2 linked regions of the Prochlorococcus marinus XMU1408 genome follow. The protein of the gene in region 2 interacts with the protein of the main gene of each other region in a pairwise test. Links are inferred from orthologs where the notes say so. Each region holds a gene or a part of one and is shown on either strand. Other genes may lie near its edges. The genes, in order: DNJ73_RS02825 and DNJ73_RS07895.

Region 1 (13,181 bases), on a different replicon or contig from region 2:
AACAATTCCTCTGCTGAAAGGACCTGCGGGGGGGGGATGTCTGCTGCAGTACAAAAATGGTTTCCTTTTAACCTTATGTCAATTGTTGAGGAAGTAATAACAAATGTAGAATTTAGTTGGTGCAATACTGACAAGGTTGTTGCTGAGCTCTCTGGCGATTCTCCTTTTTGGATTCTCAAACGAGAAAATCTCGATTCGTTTTTATTAGGTCAAGCACTAAATTCTGGCTGTAATATATTAACTACTTTTATCGTCGTTAAAATAATAAAAAAGAATTCTAATATTTGGCAAATAACAGCTCTTGATGGGAGACAAATAGAGGCCAAGGCAGTTGTTATTGCTGATGGATCCCAATCACAGTGGCCAAAAACTTTTAATTTAGGTCCAAAGAATCTGAAATTTGCTTCCACTTTCTCAGGAAGAATTAAAAGAAAGGGAAAATTAAGAAGTGAAACTGCCAGATTCGAATTTGGTCTCGTAAAAAATGGATTCGCATGGGCCTTTCCATTAAAGGATGAAATAAATATTGGAATAGGAACTTTTCTAGATAGTAAAAATTCAATTCCCATTGATAAAATCCTAAAATCTTTTCTTCCTGATCTAGGACTTGAGCCCTGTGATGTAACTGGTCAAGAGAAAAAATTGAGAATATGGAATGGCCACAATAATTTAAGCGGAGACGGAATTCTTCTTGTTGGTGATGCTGCATCATTATGTGATCCTTTTTTAGCAGAGGGATTAAGACCGGCCTTGATGAGCGGATATGAAGCCGCAAACTGTCTTGTTAATTGGTTAGATGGAGAAATTAATAATTTAGATAATTACACTAATAATATGAAAAAGAACTGGGGCAATTCGATGGCTTGGGGAAAAAGAATTTCTCAAGTTTTTTATCGTTTTCCTAAAGTCGGTTATCAGTTAGGAGTTAAAAGACCCACTGCACCAGAAAGAATTGCTCAAATTCTTTCTGGTGAGATGAGCTACGAAGACATTGCAAAAAGAGTAATTAACAGATTAATCTTTCAAAAGTCAAGGTCATAAAGCAAGGGCAATTCCTTCTTCAATTAACTCAATTCTTTCATTCAATTGATTCTCTAATTTCTCAATTGCTTGACTAAAACCTTTTATTCCTTCGGTAAGTTTTTCGGTCGCCATTTTATCTCCAGCCATCATAAGTTCAAAAGATGTTTGATCTAGATGAATCTTCTCATCAATTACTAAAGGGTTTTGTGCATTTAGCTTAATAGGCAAGTCAGAATAAGTTTCATTAAGTTGCTGAAGCAACTTAGGAGAAATCGTTAGGAGATCACATCCAGCAAGCTCTGTGATTTCTTCAATATTCCTGAAACTTGCCCCCATAACTTCTGTTTTATAACCATTTGACTTAAAGTAATTAAATATTTTAGTAACCGAAATTACACCAGGATCTTCAATTCCTGGATAAAAATCTTTTCCTGTAGCTTTTTTATACCAGTCTAAAATTCTACCAACAAAAGGAGATATTAAAGTCACACCAGCATCAGCACATGCAACAGCTTGATAAAAATTAAACAATAAAGTTAGATTGCAATGAATATTTTCTTTCTCTAATACTTCAGCGGCCTTAATACCTTCCCAAGTAGAAGCTATTTTAATTAAAACACGATCATTAGAAATACCTGCTTGATTATATTTAGCAATTATTTTTCTAGCTTTCAAAATAGTGGCCTCAGTATCAAAACTCAGTCTTGCATCAACTTCTGTTGAGACACGACCAGGAATTAATTTCAAAATCTCTTTCCCAAAGACAACACATAATTCATCCAAAGCTTCTTTAACTACATCGCTATTTGAGGCTTCGGTCCCCAACATTTCTCTAGAATTAGTCAGGGCTTTATCAATCAAATTTTGATAGGCAGGTATCTGTGCGGCCGCCAAAATCAAAGAAGGGTTTGTGGTGGCATCTCTGGGGTGAAATTTTTTAATCGCCTCAAGGTCACCAGTATCAGCAACTACTACAGTCATTGAAGATAACTTCTCAAGAAGGGATTGCATAATTAAAAACGTCTTTCATGAGTAATAGACTAGCTATATTTTTTATGGATTTCACCCTCTATTGAGTTTTCAAGCAAAACTTAGCCATCTCTTAGCTTTTTTTTGCCAAATTCTCAATTCTCCCAGTACTTGGAGGTATTTGTTCAATAACAAGCAAAGTCTCAATGATTTTTTTGGCCACAGGAACTGCTACGGTTGAACCATAAGCAAATGGTTTTTGAGGTTCGTCAACTACCACCAAAACAACAAATCTAGGGTCATCAATAGGAAGACTTGCAACAAAGCTACAAATTTTTGAATCATAGTTTTTACCATCCTGCGATTTTTGCGCCGTACCTGTTTTTCCCCCAATTCGATAACCGGGAACAGTTGCTTCTATACCGCTTCCTTTCTCAACAACTGTTTCCATCCATCCAAGAACCGTCTTAGTGGCTTCTGGTGTTAACACCTGTTTAGATTCTGGAAGGCGAGTAGAAAAGGATTGGTAATCACCTTTCAACCCTTTAGTGATATGAGGAGTAACAAGTTTTCCTCCGTTAGCTATCAATGCGTGTAATTGCGCAAGCTTAAGAGGGGTAATCGAAAAGCCCTGCCCAAATGAAGCAACTGCAGGTTCAATCGGTTGATTGACAAATATCTGCTTAGATTTTATGTGTCCAGCAACTGCACCAGGCAAATCAGTCTCTGGCATCTCGTCGATACCTAGTTGTTTTAATCTTTGCCAATAACTAGTTGGATTTAATTTTCTCATAATCTTTACCATGCCTACATTACTTGAGACTTGTAATACCTCAGCAAAGTTCAATATTCCATTGGGATTACGATCCCAATTAGAGAGTGGCCAACCTCCAACAGTAACTAGACCATCATCATTTATTTCTCCATTTGGGTTTATGACGCCCTCTTCCAATGCGAGTGCTAAGTTGATAGGTTTAAAAGTAGAACCAGGTTCAAATAATTCCTGAACTGACCACTCTTTAAAAAGAGATGGTGAATATTCCCAGTATTTATTAGGATCATAACTTGGAGCAGAAGCTAATGCTAACAATTCTCCACTATCAATATTCATAACTATTACTACACCTTTTTTTGCATTCCACTCCTTTACTTGCTTTGAAATTTCTTTAACGGCTACCTCTTGAAGTCTTACATCTAAAGTTAGTTGCAAATTCAATTGGTCTTCATCAAATACACCACGCTTAATCCCAATAGGCAAAGGTGTTCCATCAGCACCTTTGCTAAGTACACTTGTTTTTTCTAAACGTCTCAGTTTTCTATCTAAACTCAACTCTAATCCAGCCTGAGGTCTTCTATCTAAATCTAAAAAACCAACTACATTTGCAAAAAGTGATCCATGAGGATAAAGTCTTTGTGGATAAGCCTCTAAATCAATACCACTAATTCCAAGTTTCTTAATTTCATTAGCTTTTTCTTGAGTTAACCCATCGGCAAGCTTTACCCCAGAAGAATAATTCCCAAAATCCTTTAAAATATCATCTACGCTTTTAGATAGTGGTAAAGAAAGAAGTTTTGCCACCTCTACTGGCTTACGCACAGTTCCATATGAATCACCTGGAAAATTAAAATATCTAGGATGAGCCCAAAGCTTAAAACGTTTTTCATCTATTGCTACTAGTTTTCCATTTCGATCTAAAATAGATCGACGTGTACCAAGAGGGCTCTTCTTTTCAGTTTGAACTACTCGTGCTTTAGCTTTTAATTCTTCAGACTGCAATAATTGAATCCAACCTACTCTAAAAAAAAGGCCTCCAAGTCCAAGGCACAAGATAAAAAAGACAATTCTAAACCGATAACCAGATAGAGGCGAAAGAGTTTTCACCTTAAATCCCATTCTCTTATCTCTCGAATTAAAATTTGTCATGTGTATTATCAATAACCTGACTTAACAGGAAAGAAAGAAATTCTTTCTAAGAATCTTTTTTTGAATGTCTTTTTAGCTAAAGATTTTGGATTTAGTGGGTTTGGTCTCTCCAAATAAATAAGATCTTCAGCTTTAGTAGGAACTAAATATCTAGACAACTTTTGATTTTTCAATAGGTACCCCTCAAGAATTGAAGTTGATTCCAATATCCTTCGATTCAAGTCTCTAGTTTTCTCAAGCTTGGTATAAGATTTAGTCCAAAGATATTGAGAATGAAGAGCAACAGATGACATTATCGCTACTGTTATAAGTACACCTACCAATGCTCCATCTAGAACAATATGAAGAGCAGTATGAATTGGAAATTTCCTCTGTACATTTTTTGAAGAAAAAAAACTATTTGAAAAAACAATTGGCAACTTCTTTTTTTGAAATTGTCCTACTTTTTTTTCATATAGAGTATGACTAACCAATTCAAAATTCGAAAGTAGTTCAAGTCAAACACCTTGATCAAGCAACTGCAAGACCTGGAATGCTGATATTTTGTTTATTTAATATCAAGCTACCAACATCAAACTAGCAAAAGTTACTCCATTCCATAAAGAATGCATCAGAGCACAAGGGAACAGCCTTCCTGAACTCAATCTCATTAATCCAAGACCAACACCTAAAACAAATAAAGGAGGTAATTCTCCTACACTTAGATGAGCCAAAGCAAAGATCAGAGCACTGAATAAAACTCCGCTAATTTTGCCAACCTTGGATACTAATACAGGAAGAAGAACACCCCTGAAAACCAGCTCCTCAAATACTGGAGCCAAAACAACCGTTGTAATCAACAGAAAGAATAATGGGATAAATTCATCACTACTTAAAACAAGTTCCAACAAAGGGTTGCTACCACCTTGGTCCCCTATAACCTCATTCATTAGCCACCCAACAAGCAAAACCAAAGGCATAATCATTAGCCATCCAGCAAGTGCTTTAAGAATTCCTTCTTTGATAGGTTTGATTTTCCATTGCAACCATCCTCCTTCTGTTTTTGAAGAAACAATGCCCATTAATTGATATCTAATAATTAATAAAGGACCTATAGTCATTGAGCAGTATCCGATAAGTACTCTTAAAGAATCTTTTAGAGGAGAGGATAAATTATTAAATAATAAATCAGTTATTGGTATTACAAGTGCAGGAAAAACAACCTCGCCAATAACTACAAAACCACCGGAAATTAAAAGAACCATATCTATTAGTGATAAAGGAGGAGCGATAATTTCTGGCCATTGAGTATTTTTCTTTCTTAAAAAAACCAAAATATAATTAATCAATAATATTGTCCCTAGAAAAGAAGCAATAAATGGTAATAGCTGAGAAGTTAATAGCCTTAAAGCAACTCTTGAATTATATCTTTTATTAATACATTTTGCCTCAGAGAATCCAAGCCTTAAGCAAGAGGTCTGATAAAGTAAAGGATCTAAATTTATCTCATTAGAATCAGGAAATTCATCTAATTCTTTACCTTTATTTCTATCTAGTAAGTATTTCTTAACAGTCTCAAAGTTTTTATCCTTAAAGTCTTTCTTTAATATTAGTTTTTGCTCACTCTCAGACTCTTCAAGAACAGCTAGCAACAACCTCTGTCTATCATCAATTTGTTCAAAAGAAATATTTTTAAGAGTTTGATAAAGTTTTTTTTGAGGTTCTGAATCTAAAAATATATCTTTAATCGATTCAGGTACTGAGGAAGAAGCTGACACAGCCATTTCAGTTTGCATCAATGAAATCCTTGGTGCTACTGATGGACGATCAAAGCTTTCTTTCAAGCCTTGACGCCAAATAAGAACAGTTAAAAGCAATGAAAATAGAGCTATAGCCCATTTCCAACCAATTTTGGCTTGTCCCATAAGAATCAACTTGTAAAAACTGACATGGAGAAAGACTTCTATCTTTACTAAAAGAACATTAGATTGGCCCCATGGCTAATACCATAATTATCTAGAAGACACTTTATTTAATGACATTGCGTCTAATTTTTGTCCGTCATGGATTGAGTAGTTTTAATAAGGAAGGTCGTATTCAAGGAAGAAACGACCTTTCAACATTGACTAAAGAGGGACAATCGCAAGCAGAAGCAGCCGGAAAAATAATCTCTTCTATTCCAATAGATGCGGTTTACAGCTCTCCTTTACAAAGAGCTTCAGAAACTACAAAAATTATTATCAAACAACATCAAAGTAAACTTCAAGCAACTTACACGAATGATCTTTTAGAAGTTGACCTGGGTCCCTGGAGTGGGTTAACAAAAAATGAACTAAAGAATCTTCACCCTGATAAGTTTGCAATATGGGAAAAAGAACCAAAAGAACTAACTATAAATAGAGAAGACGGTTCTAAATTTCAGCCAATTAAAGAACTTTTAACCCAAGCAGAAAATTTTCTCAAGTCAATATTTAAGTCTTTTTGTGATTCTAATAAAACAATTTTAATTGTTGCCCATAATGCAATTCTTAGATGCTTAATACTCAAATTAATTAATGAGCCGTCAAAAGGATTCAGAAGAATTAAATTAGACAACACCTCGATCTCAATTTGTAATATTGACTTTAATAATTGGGAAGATAGGCAAGTTCAAATTCAATGTCTCAATAATATCGCCCATTTAAAACCTAGTCTTCCAAAAAATAATAGTAAAAAAAGAATTATTTTAGTGAGACATGGTGAAACAAATTGGAATAAGCAAGGGAGGTTCCAAGGACAAATTGACATTCCTTTGAATCAGAATGGAAAAGAACAAGCCAATGCTGCAAGAGAATTTATGAAACATATTTCTATTCAAAAAGCTTTTAGTAGTCCTCTCTCAAGGCCAAGAGAAACAGCAGAGATAATTCTAAAAGAACATCCAGGAATTGAAATCTCTCTAAAAGATAACCTTAAAGAAATTGGTCACGGCAAATGGGAAGGAAAACTAGAGTCTGAGATTAAGTCCGACTGGCCAGATCTTCTTGAAACATGGAAAATCTCTCCTGAAGAAGTCCAAATGCCTGAAGGAGAAAATATAAATCAAGTCTCCACAAGATCCATTACTGGTTGGGTAGAAATATGTAAAGATCTTAAAGACAATGAAACTGCATTGGTTGTTGCTCACGATGCAGTAAACAAAACCATTCTTTGCCATCTCTTGGGTTTAACGCCATCTGAAATTTGGATGATCAAACAAGGAAATGGTGGAATTACAGTTATTGATATCTCCGAGAAAGAAGGGCAACCAGATCAAATAGCTTGCCTAAATGTTACTTCTCACTTAGGGGGGATTATCGACACAACAGCTATTGGAGCGCTTTAATTTAATGAAAAGTAGTTATCTTTTCGAAAATATTCAAACACTTGAAGGATCCAGATCAACTTTAAAGAATCAAACTGTTTTAATAAAAGATGGCGTAATCAAAGCATTTGGTAAAAAAGCTCTTCAAAATGCGGAACTTTTAAATATAAAGCCAAAAAATGCTAAAAATATGCTTCTAGCACCTTGCCTCGTTGACCCTCACTCGTTTTTGGAATCTCCTTTTAAAGGGAAAGCAGAGAATATATATACACTAATCAAAAAAGCAACAGTTGCTGGATATGGCCAATTAGGAATTTTGCCAAGAAGTAATTTATGGAGAGATCAAATTGAATCAATTATTTCTTTAAAAACTATCAATAGCGAGGTTTTAATTCATATATGGGGAGCTTTTAGTCTAGGTGGAAAAGGGATTTCCCTCTCTAAACATTCTGATCTACTACAAAATGGAGCCATTGGCTTAGCTGATGACGATTTCACTCCTCCCATAGAACTTCTTAAGCAAGGGTTTTCACTTGGAGAAATGAAAAAATCGCCTGTACTTTTAGCACCAAGAGATATATCCCTTCAAGCAGAAGGAATGTCTAGGGAAAGCGTAGATACACTAAGAGCAGGCTGGCCTCCTGACCCTATCGAAAGTGAAATTCTTCCTCTTGTCCAATTACTAGAGCTTCACAAGCAATATCCTGATATTGCTCTGCGATTAATGAATATATCAACTTCTGAAGGTGTTTCAAAACTTAAGGATGCTTACTTAAATCCACTAACAACTGTCCAATGGTGGCATCTAGTAACCGACAACTCCTATCTTTCTCCTTTTGACATTGGTTGGAGCGTAACACCCTCATTAGGATCTCCAAAAGATAGAGCATCACTCATAAAAGGATTAGAAGAAAATGTTTTAACAGCAATATCTGTTCACTCCACCCCTACAGATGATTCGGAAACCAAGCAGCCTGCAAATAGAAGAAAAAAAGGTATTAGTGGATACAACTTAGTCCTGCCTTTGCTCTGGGATCAATTAATAAGGAAGTCAGGTTGGGAAGTAGAGAAATTATGGGAAAAACTAAGTTTTGGTCCATCTAAAGTAATGAACCAACCTGAAGAAAAATTAAGTTTAGATAGTAACCGATGGTTATTGTTTGACCCTGAAAAAGAATGGGTCCAATCTAATGAAAAAAATAATTTAACAACCGCTACCAATCAACCGATGAAAGATCATAAGATATGCGGGAAAGTTATAGATTGTGGGCTTATTAATCAAGTTTACCAAAACGACTAATAGGCCAAAAACGCCAGGTTGCCTTGCCAATTATTTCTTTCTCGGGTAAGAATCCTCCCGATGGCCAAAACCGACTATCCCAACTATTAGCTCGATTATCACCCAATACAAATATATGTCCTTGTGGAACAATTGTAGTAATCGGACGACATAGATTAAATTTGTCTTTTTTTGGACAAAAGTATTCAACATATGGTTCATCTATCGATTTATCATTTAAGACAAGAGTTCCATTTTCATTAATCAAGAGACGATCACCTCCTACAGCTATTACACGTTTGATATAAGCATCACAAGCCCTATCTCTCAAAGTAGGTATCCATGAAATCAATGGGAAGGTTATTAAAGAACATTTAAATTCAGACGGAAGTTGTTTTTTCCTATCAGCTATCAATTTCTTATCAAAAGAATACGGTGAGTTAAACACTACTATTTCCCCACGAAAAGGAGCTCTGTTACGCAAAGATATTTTTTCAACAATAAGTCGATCATTCACCTTCAATCCAGGAAGCATTGAGCCAGACGGGATATATCTAGCTTCTGCGACAAAATGACGAATACCAGCATATAAAAGAACAGTTAGAGAAACAGGTCCCCACGTATCAAAGAAAGAACGCCACCATGATTTCTTATTTTGTTTCCTTAAGTTCAAATGATTTGGCTGCACTAGTTTATGAATATTAAATATATAGCTTACTTTATTTCTATAAACTACTTAATTAAGTCAATGCTAGCCCTAATATAAATTTCATAATAATTTTTCAGCCCACTTTTCTTCTTTAAATCCAACTAAAAGGCATTTATTAGACTTATATAAAAAAGGTCTCTTTATTAATCTAGGTTCTATAAAAAGTTTCTCAAAAAATTCTTTATCACTCATTTTCTTAACAACCTCTGAGCCAATTGTCCGATATATCAGCCCACTTGTATTTAAAAGATATTTTCTTCCCCCATATACCTCACTTGCAGAGACAAGCATTGCCTTAGTAGGAGGAATCCCTAAAATATCAATTAATTCGAAGGGAATGTCGTTATTTTCAAGCCATTTAATAGCTCTCCGACAAGTAGAACATGAAGAATAACTAAATAATTTCAAATTTCTGAAAATATTAGAGTAGTAAGTTAATAAAAAAAAATCAAATTAATATAATTATTATTTTCCTTGATCATATTGATGAGCCTTTATGCAGCTTTTCAATAAATCATCAACAGCATCAAAATCTCTCCATCCGTCAATTACAATCACTCTCCCCTCCAAGCTTTTGTAGGTTCTAAAAAACTCAGCCACATCCTCCAATTGGTTCTGAGCTATTTGCTTAATAGTATTTATTTCTCTTTGTCTTGGATCGGCTGTAGGAACACATAAAAGCTTGCCATCATAAGCCCCCGAATCATGCATATCAAGGACTCCAATAGGTCGAGCCTTGATCAAACAACCTGCAAAAGTTGGTTCTTCCATTACAACCATTGCATCAAGCGGCGCCCCATCCTCAGCAAGAGTATTTGGAATAAATCCATAATCAAAAGGATATCTGACTGAAGAGTGCAATACTCTATCAAGAGCCATAATTCCCGCAGAGCTAAAATATTCATATTTGTTTCTACTTCCAGCTGGAATCTCAACAACTAGATTTACTAATCCAGGTGATGGTGATGGGGGAAGATGACTCAAGTCCATTCTGTTTTATGGAAGTCGGTATAATACTTTTTTGTGTATCTGGTCTTTCACTGATAACTGCTAGTAATGGAATGCCTAACATTACAAATACTATTGCTAAACCAATTAAAGAAGTTGAGGTACTATTAAAACTGTAAGGATCTTCATCATCAGAAGAAAGTTGATCAGTTTCTTTATTGAAAAAGGAAGAATCAATCTCTGAAGATTGCTTCTTAATTAAATGAGGTTCCAAATCCATGCAAGGTTTTTAATAGATCAACCGTTAGTAGAATGTGCGTAAATCAATTAAAGAATTTAATTCAGATGATAATTATATAAATATTATCCCACATTCAAGAAAACTAAGCAGCCTTTCTATCAGTATCTTTTAGATGATTTGGAATAGTTTGTTTAATTTCAGAATTCCCTTCTAGTTGATTTCTAATAATCCTTAATTCCTCAAGTATTGCATTTAGAGTATTTTGAGTTTCTGAAGATGGTGAATTAAATATTTCAACAGTTACTTCCTTAATTCTAAGAATATCTTTTGCGAATCGAGCAACTTCATTAGGATGAAAAAGCAATTGATCTTTTTGATCACTTCTAAATTCTGTATTTAATTTTTTGGGATTGAATGGTGGATTAAGATTTCTTGTGTCGGTATTTGTATATCTGTATACAGAAGCTCTGGATCTATTCAACGTTTTTTGAACTTCATCAATTGTTAATAATGAGTCTGCTGAGTTGGCAACTGTATTCAATACTTTATCTATAGACTCCTCTGCTCTTCCGTTAATGCCTGAATTTACTGAACCGTTAAACATTGCCAAAGGATGCGTCTAAAGAAATATGTGAGAGAAGTTAGCAGATGAATCAAATTATCACCACGTACATTTGAACACTTTATAAAAACAACATGATTCCCGCACAATCAATGTTGATCTTCTTCTCGCTTTCGCTCGAAGTACTAATGTCAGAAAGATTCACATTTTAGGCTTATGCGCGTCTCCCGCCTAATGCTTACAACCCTCAGAGACGTCCCTGCCGAAGCAGATATCACTTCACATCAATTACTTTTAAGAGGAGGTTTTATCAGGAGGCTCACAGGAGGTATTTATGCATATATGCCATTGCTTTGGAAAGTTTTAAAAAAAATAACCTTAATTGTTGAAGCAGAATTGGAGAAAAAAGGCTGTCTTCAAACTCTTCTTCCTCAACTACAGCCTTCAGAATTATGGGAGAAGAGTGGCAGATGGAAGTCTTATACAGAAGGAGAAGGCATTATGTTCAGCTTAAAAGATAGACAAGGTAAAGAGCTTGGATTAGGACCAACTCATGAAGAAGTAATAACACAAATAATTTCTCAAACTATTCATTCTTACAAACAATTACCAATAAATATATTTCAAATACAAACAAAGTTTAGAGATGAAATTAGACCGAGATTTGGATTAATGAGAAGCAGAGAATTCATCATGAAAGATGCTTACTCGTTTCATGCTAATGAGAATGATTTAAAATCCACTTACATAGATATGAAAAATGCCTATGAAAATATTTTTACACAATGTGGCCTAGATTTTGTTTGCGTAGATGCTGATAGTGGTGCTATTGGAGGAGCTGCTTCTCAAGAGTTTATGGTTACAGCTAAAACCGGAGAAGACTTGATTTTAATAAGTTCTGATGGGAATTATGGGGCTAACGAAGAAAAAGCAGTTTCAATTATTGACGAAGAAAAATTATTAGATATTAATAAAAAACCTGCAATAATTAAAACTTATAATCAAAAAACGATAGAGGAATTATGCAATCATAATGATTTTCATCCTACTCAAATCATAAAGGTTCTAGCTTATATTGCAACCTGTGATGACAATAAAAAATACCCGGTTCTTATTAGTATTAGAGGTGACCAAGAGTTAAATATTGTAAAACTTTCGAATGAAATAAGTCATAATTTAAAACAAAACGTTTTAGAAATTAGAGCTATTTCAAATGATGATCTGCTAAAAGAAGGTATTTTAAATATCCCATTTGGATTTATAGGGCCCGATCTCAATGATAATGTTCTCTCAAATGCCAAAGTATGGGAAAAAAAATTTATAAGGCTTGCTGATTTTTCGGCCAAAGATCTTAAAATTTTTATATGTGGAAATAATATTGAGGATGAACATAGAGTATTTTATAATTGGGATTTACTTAATACAAATCAGCAGACATGTGATTTAAGAAAAGCCAAAGCCGGTGATAGGTGTTTCCATGATAAAAATCAAAAATTAAAAGAATGTAGAGGAATAGAAATAGGCCATATTTTTCAATTAGGTACTAAATACTCCAAATCACTAAATGCTAATTTTACCAGTGATCAAGGCATAGAAAAACCATTCTGGATGGGATGCTATGGTATTGGAATTTCAAGATTAGCTCAAGCAGCAGTAGAACAAAACCATGATGATTCAGGTATTATTTGGCCAGTATCAATTGCACCCTTTGAGGTGATAATTATAATTGCCAATATTAAGGATATTAATCAAAGAAATTTAGCTGAGGAAATATACAAAGAGTTAATAAACAATCGAATTGATGCATTACTTGACGATAGAGATGAGAGGGCTGGAACAAAGTTTAAAGATGCAGACCTTATTGGCATTCCATGGAGAATAGTTGTTGGGAGAGAAGCTAATTCTGGCAGAGTTGAATTACACAATAGAAAAACCAAACTTACAGAGTCATTTGATCAAGTATCTATTTTAAAAAAGCTTTCAGAAGAATTTAATAAGTAAAAACTATAAATTTCGCCCAAAGGACTCTAGAGTCTCATGTAACTGCAAAATAAAAATGATTTCTGCCTTTCATCACCTCTCCACCAGGATGGTGAGGGCAGCTTTGGCTATTTGCCTTGGCTTATGCCTAATACTCTTTCAATTCGCTTCAGAAGTGAATGCAGCTAAAACACTAATGACTGGAGACTTTGCAAAAGACACTA
Region 2 (6,489 bases):
GTAAACAAATGACTAAAAAATCGCGATTAGATCTGCACTTGCTGACTAAAGGGTTTGTGAAAACTCGTCAAGAGGCTCAAAAACTTATTAGAGCTGGCAAAGTCAAAACAATTAATGGATTAATTCTGGATAAGCCAGGCCAGGAAGTTTTAAAAGATCTTGAGATACAAGTTACTCAGCCTTTGAGGTATGTATCTCGCGGAGGTGAAAAGTTAGCTGCAGCCTTTAATCAATTTCCGCTAAATATTAATAATCGAGTTTGTTTAGATGCAGGTATTTCAACTGGAGGTTTTACAGATTGTCTTTTGCAGTCAGGGGCATCAAAGGTTTATGGAGTAGATGTTGGTTATGGCCAAACTGCATGGAGTATTAGAAATGATCCAAGAGTGGTTCTTTTGGAAAGAACCAATATTAGATATTTAACTCCTGAGAAATTATTTAATGATGGAGATCCAATTCCAGACTTAGCAGTTGCAGACTTGTCTTTTATATCACTTAAAATTGTTTTACCTAGTATTAAAGCTCTTCTTCACAGTGCTAGATCTGAATTGGTAGTACTAGTGAAGCCTCAATTTGAAGTTGGTAAAAGTAAAGTTGGTAAGGGTGGCGTTGTACGTGATCATTCTTTGCATGCTGAGGCTATTAAGGGAATAGTTAATGAATCTAAAAAATATGGATGGTATCCAAAAGGACTAATTGCTTCACCGCTAAAGGGACCAGCTGGCAATCAAGAATATCTCCTTTGGATGGATGAAGAAGCTAAAGAAAATATTGAGGTAGAGAAATTTATAAATTTTTTGGAAGTTTAAAGAGCTGTTTCGTTTCTATCTCCAGTTCTGATTCGAACAACGGAATCAATTGGAGTAACGAAAATTTTGCCATCACCAATTTCCCCAGTCTTGGCTGCATCAGCAATGGCCTTTAAAACAATTTCAGTTTTTTCATCAGGAACTACAACTTCAATTTTTAGTTTTTGAAGAAATTCAACCGTGAACTCAGAACCTCTGTATCTCTCGACTTGTCCTTTTTGTCTCCCAAATCCTCTTACTTCGCTAACAGTCATGCCAACTATTCCTGCATTTACTAATGCAATTTTTACATCCTCTAGTTTGAAAGGACGAATTATTGCTTCTATCTTTTTCATATCGCTTTAAGTAACTCCTCAAATATTAGATAGTTTTTGATCAGATTTTGTCTATTTGAGTTAGAGAATGGATGAAATTTACATTTATGCCTGCATTCATGGCATCTTCGCAAAGCATATGTGCATCTTTAGTAGGGATTAGTACTAAATTATTACTAATTGATTCCCAATGACTGGTTTCGAAATGAGTCTGTAGCCAAAGCATTCCATGTATACTGTTTGGCTCTATTTGAGTTCCATTTCTTTTCTCAAAAAGACAGATGTCCATGCAAAACCTTTGTGTACATTCCTATTAGGGGGTATAGCGAGGATTGACTTTGTGCTGAATGATACAAATTCAGACTTTTGATGCGATTTGATTGTTTTTTGATTATGAGATATTAATTGAGGTAAAAATTTTTTAAACAAGCTTTTATGTAGTCTGTGATTTAAATGCTTTTAAATTGTGCCTAAGCCAGAGGACGGAATCAAAGAGGAACTTATGTATGGCGAAAGAAAAATAGAGAATGGGAAACTGATATGTTTTCCAAATCCTAATAGAAATAGGGACTATGAAATTACAGTAGAGTTTCCCGAATTTACTTGTAAATGTCCTTTCTCTGGTTATCCTGATTTTGCAAATCTAAGATTAATATATCAACCAAATAAGAAGGTAATAGAATTAAAAGCAATTAAGCTTTATTTAAATAACTTTCGTGATAAGAAAATATCTCATGAAGAAGTAGCAAATCAAATCATAGATGATCTAGTTGAGGCTTCAGATCCAAAGTGGATTCAAATAGAAGCTGATTTTAATCCTAGGGGGAATGTTCATACTATTATTAGAGTTTGTCATGGAAAAAGAAATAATTTGGAGCTAATTATTCAATAAATTACTAAATTTGGGCAATTCTTTTGAAAGACCTGATAGATTTCTGTTGCTTATTCCACCAATATAAATTATAGATTTTTCTTTTTCATGTAATACCCATATTTTTTTAGTTGAGATTATACTTAGTGTGCCACCAAAAAGGATTATGGCAAAGCTAGTATATACCAGAGGGACTCCAGGATCACGCTTTAAAAGTAGTCCACTGCTTGGAATTATGTTGATAATCTTAATTAGTGTTCCTTTTACTTCTGCTTCTTTATTAGTACTTAATGTCATTAATTTTTTTCCATCATTATCATAAATTGTTACTGGTCCAAGTTCACTATTAACTGTTAATAATATAGGATCTTTCCCATCCTTCTTAATAGGTATTATCGTTCCCCATACTTGCTCACCTAGTTCAGGTATAGATTTTATGGGAATTTGTAATTTTGGACTATTTTTAAATTGAAGAGTTATTGCTGCTAATGACCAGTCAGCTTGGTATAATGTTAATCCTTTGTATCTTAAAGGGTAATTAACACTTATTTCTTTTTCTTCTTTTTTACCATTAGGTTCAATGATTTTTACTTTCGATCTATATTGCTCAGCTCTTCCTTGAGGGTCTCTATCAATTTGAAATTTTTGCAATTCAATAGTTAATTCTTGTTCTTCATTCCTGTCTAATAAATTAATTGATCTACCAGGGGCTAGGAATTTTTCTATTGTTTGTCCGTTTAATGATCCATAGGTTGCACCTAACATTAATAGGATCATACCGAGGTGAATTAATATAGGGCCTAACCTTCCAATTACACCTTGTCTAGCAGCTATCCTTCCATCTGATTCTTTAACATTCCAACCTTGTTTTTTTAAATGAATTCTAAGTTTTTCTAGGCCTTCTGATGGGTTGCTAGCCTGTATAGTCTGAGCAATAGATAGTTTTTCTATTTGACGAGGATATTTATAATCAATCCATTTTAATGCTGACTTAAGTATTGGTAATTGACGCCTAAAGCTACAAACTGCAAGTGCAATACCTAGCCAACTGAGTAGCAATAAGAACCAAAAACTTGTATAGATATGATTGAATTCAAATAGTAGTAATATATTTCCATTGATTATCCCAATAAGCGGATTTTTATTATAAATATCATAGTAGAATTGATCTGATTCTTGTTGTGGAATTAGAGTCCCAGCCGCACAAGAAATTGCTATTAACAACAATATTAATATTGCAACTTTTAAACTAGAAAGCCAATTTAAAATTTGGCTAATCTTTTTCATCTTTTTATATCCAAATAGAAAGAAGGCTTAAAAGACCAACAGTTAATAAAACGACTCCACTAATTGGAGGAATCCATTTCCCAATAGGTCGTAATGATAATAATTTTGGAATACTTGCTGCAAAAGTACCTGCAACAAATAAAGGAACAATTTGCCCAATTGCAAAGCTTCCAAGAAAAATAGTGCCACTAATAGGGTTTCCTTGCTTTCCAACCCAAGCGAGAAGGACTGCCAAAACTGGAGTCGTGCAAGGTGAGGAAGCGAATCCAAAAGCTAAACCTGCGAAAAGTGGCGCAAATGAAGAGGGAACTTGATTTTTCCAAATTTCAGGGTCAGGACCTGATGGCAGTGAAAATTTATAAATCCCAAGAAGATTAAGACCCATGGCTATTGCTAGTAAACTAATAAAAATTGAAAATAAGCTTGGCAATTGACCATAAATTTTCCCTAAAAAACTGCTTAAAACACCTAATATGACTAGTGATATAACTATCCCGCTGCAGAAACTAATGGTTCTTTGAAGAGCGTTTTGGTCGTTTTTAAATCCAGCTAAATATGCAACTGTTATAGGTAAAAGTGACAATGAACAAGGTCCCAAACTGGTCAAAAGACCTCCTATGAAAACTATTAAAAGCGTTAAAGGACTTGGATGATCTAGCCCATTATTAATTAATTGCTCGCCATGACGAGTCAAATCAGAAAAAATTAAACTTATGGAAGAAATATTCAAAAAAAGATTTACCACCTTCATTCTTCTACCAGATTATCTATTTAAAAGTCTTTTTGAGTGATCTTTAACTATTAAGTCTGTTGATTCAATAGATGATCTTACCAACAAGGCAGCTATGAGTAAGCTTGAAATTAATGAGTTCCCTCCATAACTAATTAAAGGCAAAGGTAGACCAGTTGTAGGCATTGCACCTGAAGAAACAGCTATGTGCATAATTGATTGGCCGACAAGAATAGTACCTGATCCCATTGCAATTAATTTGGAATAATTATTTCTACAACTTAGAGATATTTTAAGGCTTAAATAAGCAACTACAAGAAGAAATGATAAAAGTAGAGTGGATCCAAAGAATCCAAATTCTTCAGCAAAAACAGCAAATATAAAATCAGTACTTTGTATAGGTAGATATTGTAATTTTTGCACAGAAAGACCATAACCTTCTCCAAATAAACCACCAGAACCTATAGCATAAAGGCTCTGAACTAACTGATAGCCACTTCCTTGTGGGTCTTTCCATGGATTCAGAAATGACATCACACGGATTTTTTGATATTCGTTAGAAAGAATACTTATTGAACCTATAACTAATCCTGATAAAGCGGTGTTGAAAAGGTAGCGAAAATTAATGCCAGCTGCTAAGGCTATCATCCAAAGCATTATTCCCGTTAAGGCAGCGGTGCTTAAATTTGGCTGCTTTATAATTAATAGAATAATAGATCCAAAAATAGTTAACCAAAAAAGTTTTTTATCTGAATTTATTCTCTCCCATTGCCCAAAAAGTTTTGCACTTTGGAGAATGATAAATGGTTTGATTAATTCTGATGGTTGGACTTGCAGTGGCCCTAAAATTAACCATCGCGTAGAACCATTAACTGTGCTACCAAAAAAGCTTGTTGCAGCAATAAGAACCATGCCTATTAAAAGGCATGGACCAGATAGCTTAAGCCATCTTTTTAGATTGATATTGATGGCTAGGTAGAAAATGCTCCAACTAGCAGCTAGCCAAATTATCTGTCTTTTTATGTAGTAGGCACCATCACCCATTTCTCTATTGGCTACCCACCAACTAGCTGATCCAAGTATGAGAATCCCTGCCAAGCTCCAAAAGAAGATTAATCCCATAATTAAACGTCCTTCCTTTGGCCAAAACTGCCAAGGCAATGGGAGTATCTTTTTATTTACTAAATTACCCAGAAAATTTTTTGATTCATGGATGGTTTTTTGTTTGCGTTCAAATTGAAGTTTTTTATTAGAAATATTAATCAAAGGATCTTTTGCTTATATACCATTGAGCCGCTTAATCTCAATTTGCCAAGTATTTGAATGGAATTAAGTAACTTTCATATGGAATTGAAGAAAGATTATGATTTTTTCATGATGAAATGTAATTGTTAGTTTTTAGTGACAGATAAAAAAGATCTAGAAAAAAATTAATTTGATAATAATACAATCAAATGTTAGAGAAATTATTTATTAATATAGATTTTAGGATTAAAACTCTCATGAAAATAATTTGCTCTTATTTAACAAATTAGAAAATCAATCAATTTATTAATAAAAAATTTTTTTGTTTTGATGCAAGTCTCGTGATAGATTCCCCGGGCCTTTGCAGAGAGCTTAGGTGTCTTGTTTGCAAAACCACTTCTCATTAGCACTAAGGATCTTCAATATGAGGAATTTTTGTGGCATCTGAGATTGTTGAAGATTGCTCAAGTCGTGATCCTCTTCTGGATATTGACTTGTCGGACTCATCGTCCGGAGTCAAATCAGACGAATTTCTTGAACTTCAATTTCGAGTATTTCGTCTGGCATTTTTATTGACCATTTTTTCTGTTGGCATAGCAGGTTTCTTTTGGGGAACACAGGCTAGTGCAAGCCTATTTATTGGTGCTTTATCAGGAATTTTTTATTTTCGCTTGCTTGCTCGCGGAGTTGGAAAATTAGGTACTTCATCAAAAATCGTCGGTAAAGTCCAGTTGCTAGTCCCGGTCCTTTTGGTTTTGGCATCTTCTAGATTTCCTCAACTTGATTTGATTCCGGCACTATTAGGATTTTTGCTTTATAAACCAGCGTTAATTATTCAGTTTCTAGCTATGCCATAGAGGCTTATTTAGAAATCAAATTTTTAAGTTTTGTTTGTTTGGCTTTTATTTTCTTCTTAACCTAACTTCCAGATAAATGGGTTCTTTGCCATTTGTTTTTCCTTTTGCTGAGTTAGAGGTGGGCCAACATCTCTATTGGCAAATTGGAAATTTTAGAATTCACGGCCAAGTCTTTATGACTTCATGGCTTCTAATAGGCGCTTTGCTTGCCTTAGTGGTCATTGGAACTAAAAAAATGGAACGTGATCCAAAAGGTGTACAGAATCTTTTGGAATTCCTTTGGGATTACATTCGTGATCTTGCAAGAACTCAAATTGGAGAAAAGGTTTATAGAGATTGGATGCCTTTCATCGGAACCCTCTTTCTGTTCATTTTT

Evidence for each region.
Region 1: the proteins of DNJ73_RS07895 (region 2) and DNJ73_RS02825 interact in binary tests that used the Escherichia coli proteins (3 or more experiments, as listed by UniProt). The link is inferred for Prochlorococcus marinus XMU1408 from one-to-one orthologs.

The regions. Positions count from the first base shown.
Region 1 is NZ_QJUE01000002.1:232,064-245,244, reverse strand. What follows is about bases 1,522-4,439. They hold DNJ73_RS02825 (peptidoglycan D,D-transpeptidase FtsI family protein), read right to left. Parts: upstream 3,917-4,439; coding sequence 2,126-3,916; downstream 1,522-2,125. Other genes in these bases: DNJ73_RS02820 (hypothetical protein), read right to left, coding at 3,925-4,389; DNJ73_RS02830 (transaldolase), read right to left, coding at 1,522-2,034. Also shown: DNJ73_RS02835 (NAD(P)/FAD-dependent oxidoreductase), read left to right, coding at 1-1,041; more of DNJ73_RS02830, read right to left, coding at 1,036-1,521; DNJ73_RS02815 (CPBP family intramembrane glutamic endopeptidase), read right to left, coding at 4,474-5,820; DNJ73_RS02810 (histidine phosphatase family protein), read left to right, coding at 5,931-7,259; DNJ73_RS02805 (dihydroorotase), read left to right, coding at 7,264-8,538; lepB (signal peptidase I), read right to left, coding at 8,513-9,190; DNJ73_RS02795 (Spx/MgsR family RNA polymerase-binding regulatory protein), read right to left, coding at 9,287-9,634; DNJ73_RS02790 (inorganic diphosphatase), read right to left, coding at 9,692-10,216; DNJ73_RS02785 (hypothetical protein), read right to left, coding at 10,158-10,454; DNJ73_RS02780 (resolvase), read right to left, coding at 10,558-11,019; DNJ73_RS02775 (proline--tRNA ligase), read left to right, coding at 11,194-12,978; photosystem II protein Psb27, read left to right, coding at 13,034-13,181. UniProt on the Escherichia coli protein: Essential cell division protein that catalyzes cross-linking of the peptidoglycan cell wall at the division septum. Required for localization of FtsN.
Region 2 is NZ_QJUE01000005.1:266,689-273,177, reverse strand. The notes cover bases 3,162-6,110. They hold DNJ73_RS07895 (FtsW/RodA/SpoVE family cell cycle protein), read right to left. Parts: upstream 5,278-6,110; coding sequence 4,045-5,277; downstream 3,162-4,044. Other genes in these bases: DNJ73_RS07890 (ATP synthase subunit I), read left to right, coding at 5,694-6,110; DNJ73_RS07900 (cytochrome c biogenesis CcdA family protein), read right to left, coding at 3,286-4,032; DNJ73_RS07905 (cytochrome c biogenesis protein ResB), read right to left, coding at 3,162-3,281. In the rest of the region: DNJ73_RS07925 (TlyA family RNA methyltransferase), read left to right, coding at 9-809; DNJ73_RS07920 (P-II family nitrogen regulator), read right to left, coding at 806-1,144; DNJ73_RS07915 (hypothetical protein), read right to left, coding at 1,185-1,412; queF (preQ(1) synthase), read left to right, coding at 1,626-2,015; more of DNJ73_RS07905, read right to left, coding at 2,001-3,161; more of DNJ73_RS07890, read left to right, coding at 6,111-6,113; atpB (F0F1 ATP synthase subunit A), read left to right, coding at 6,190-6,489.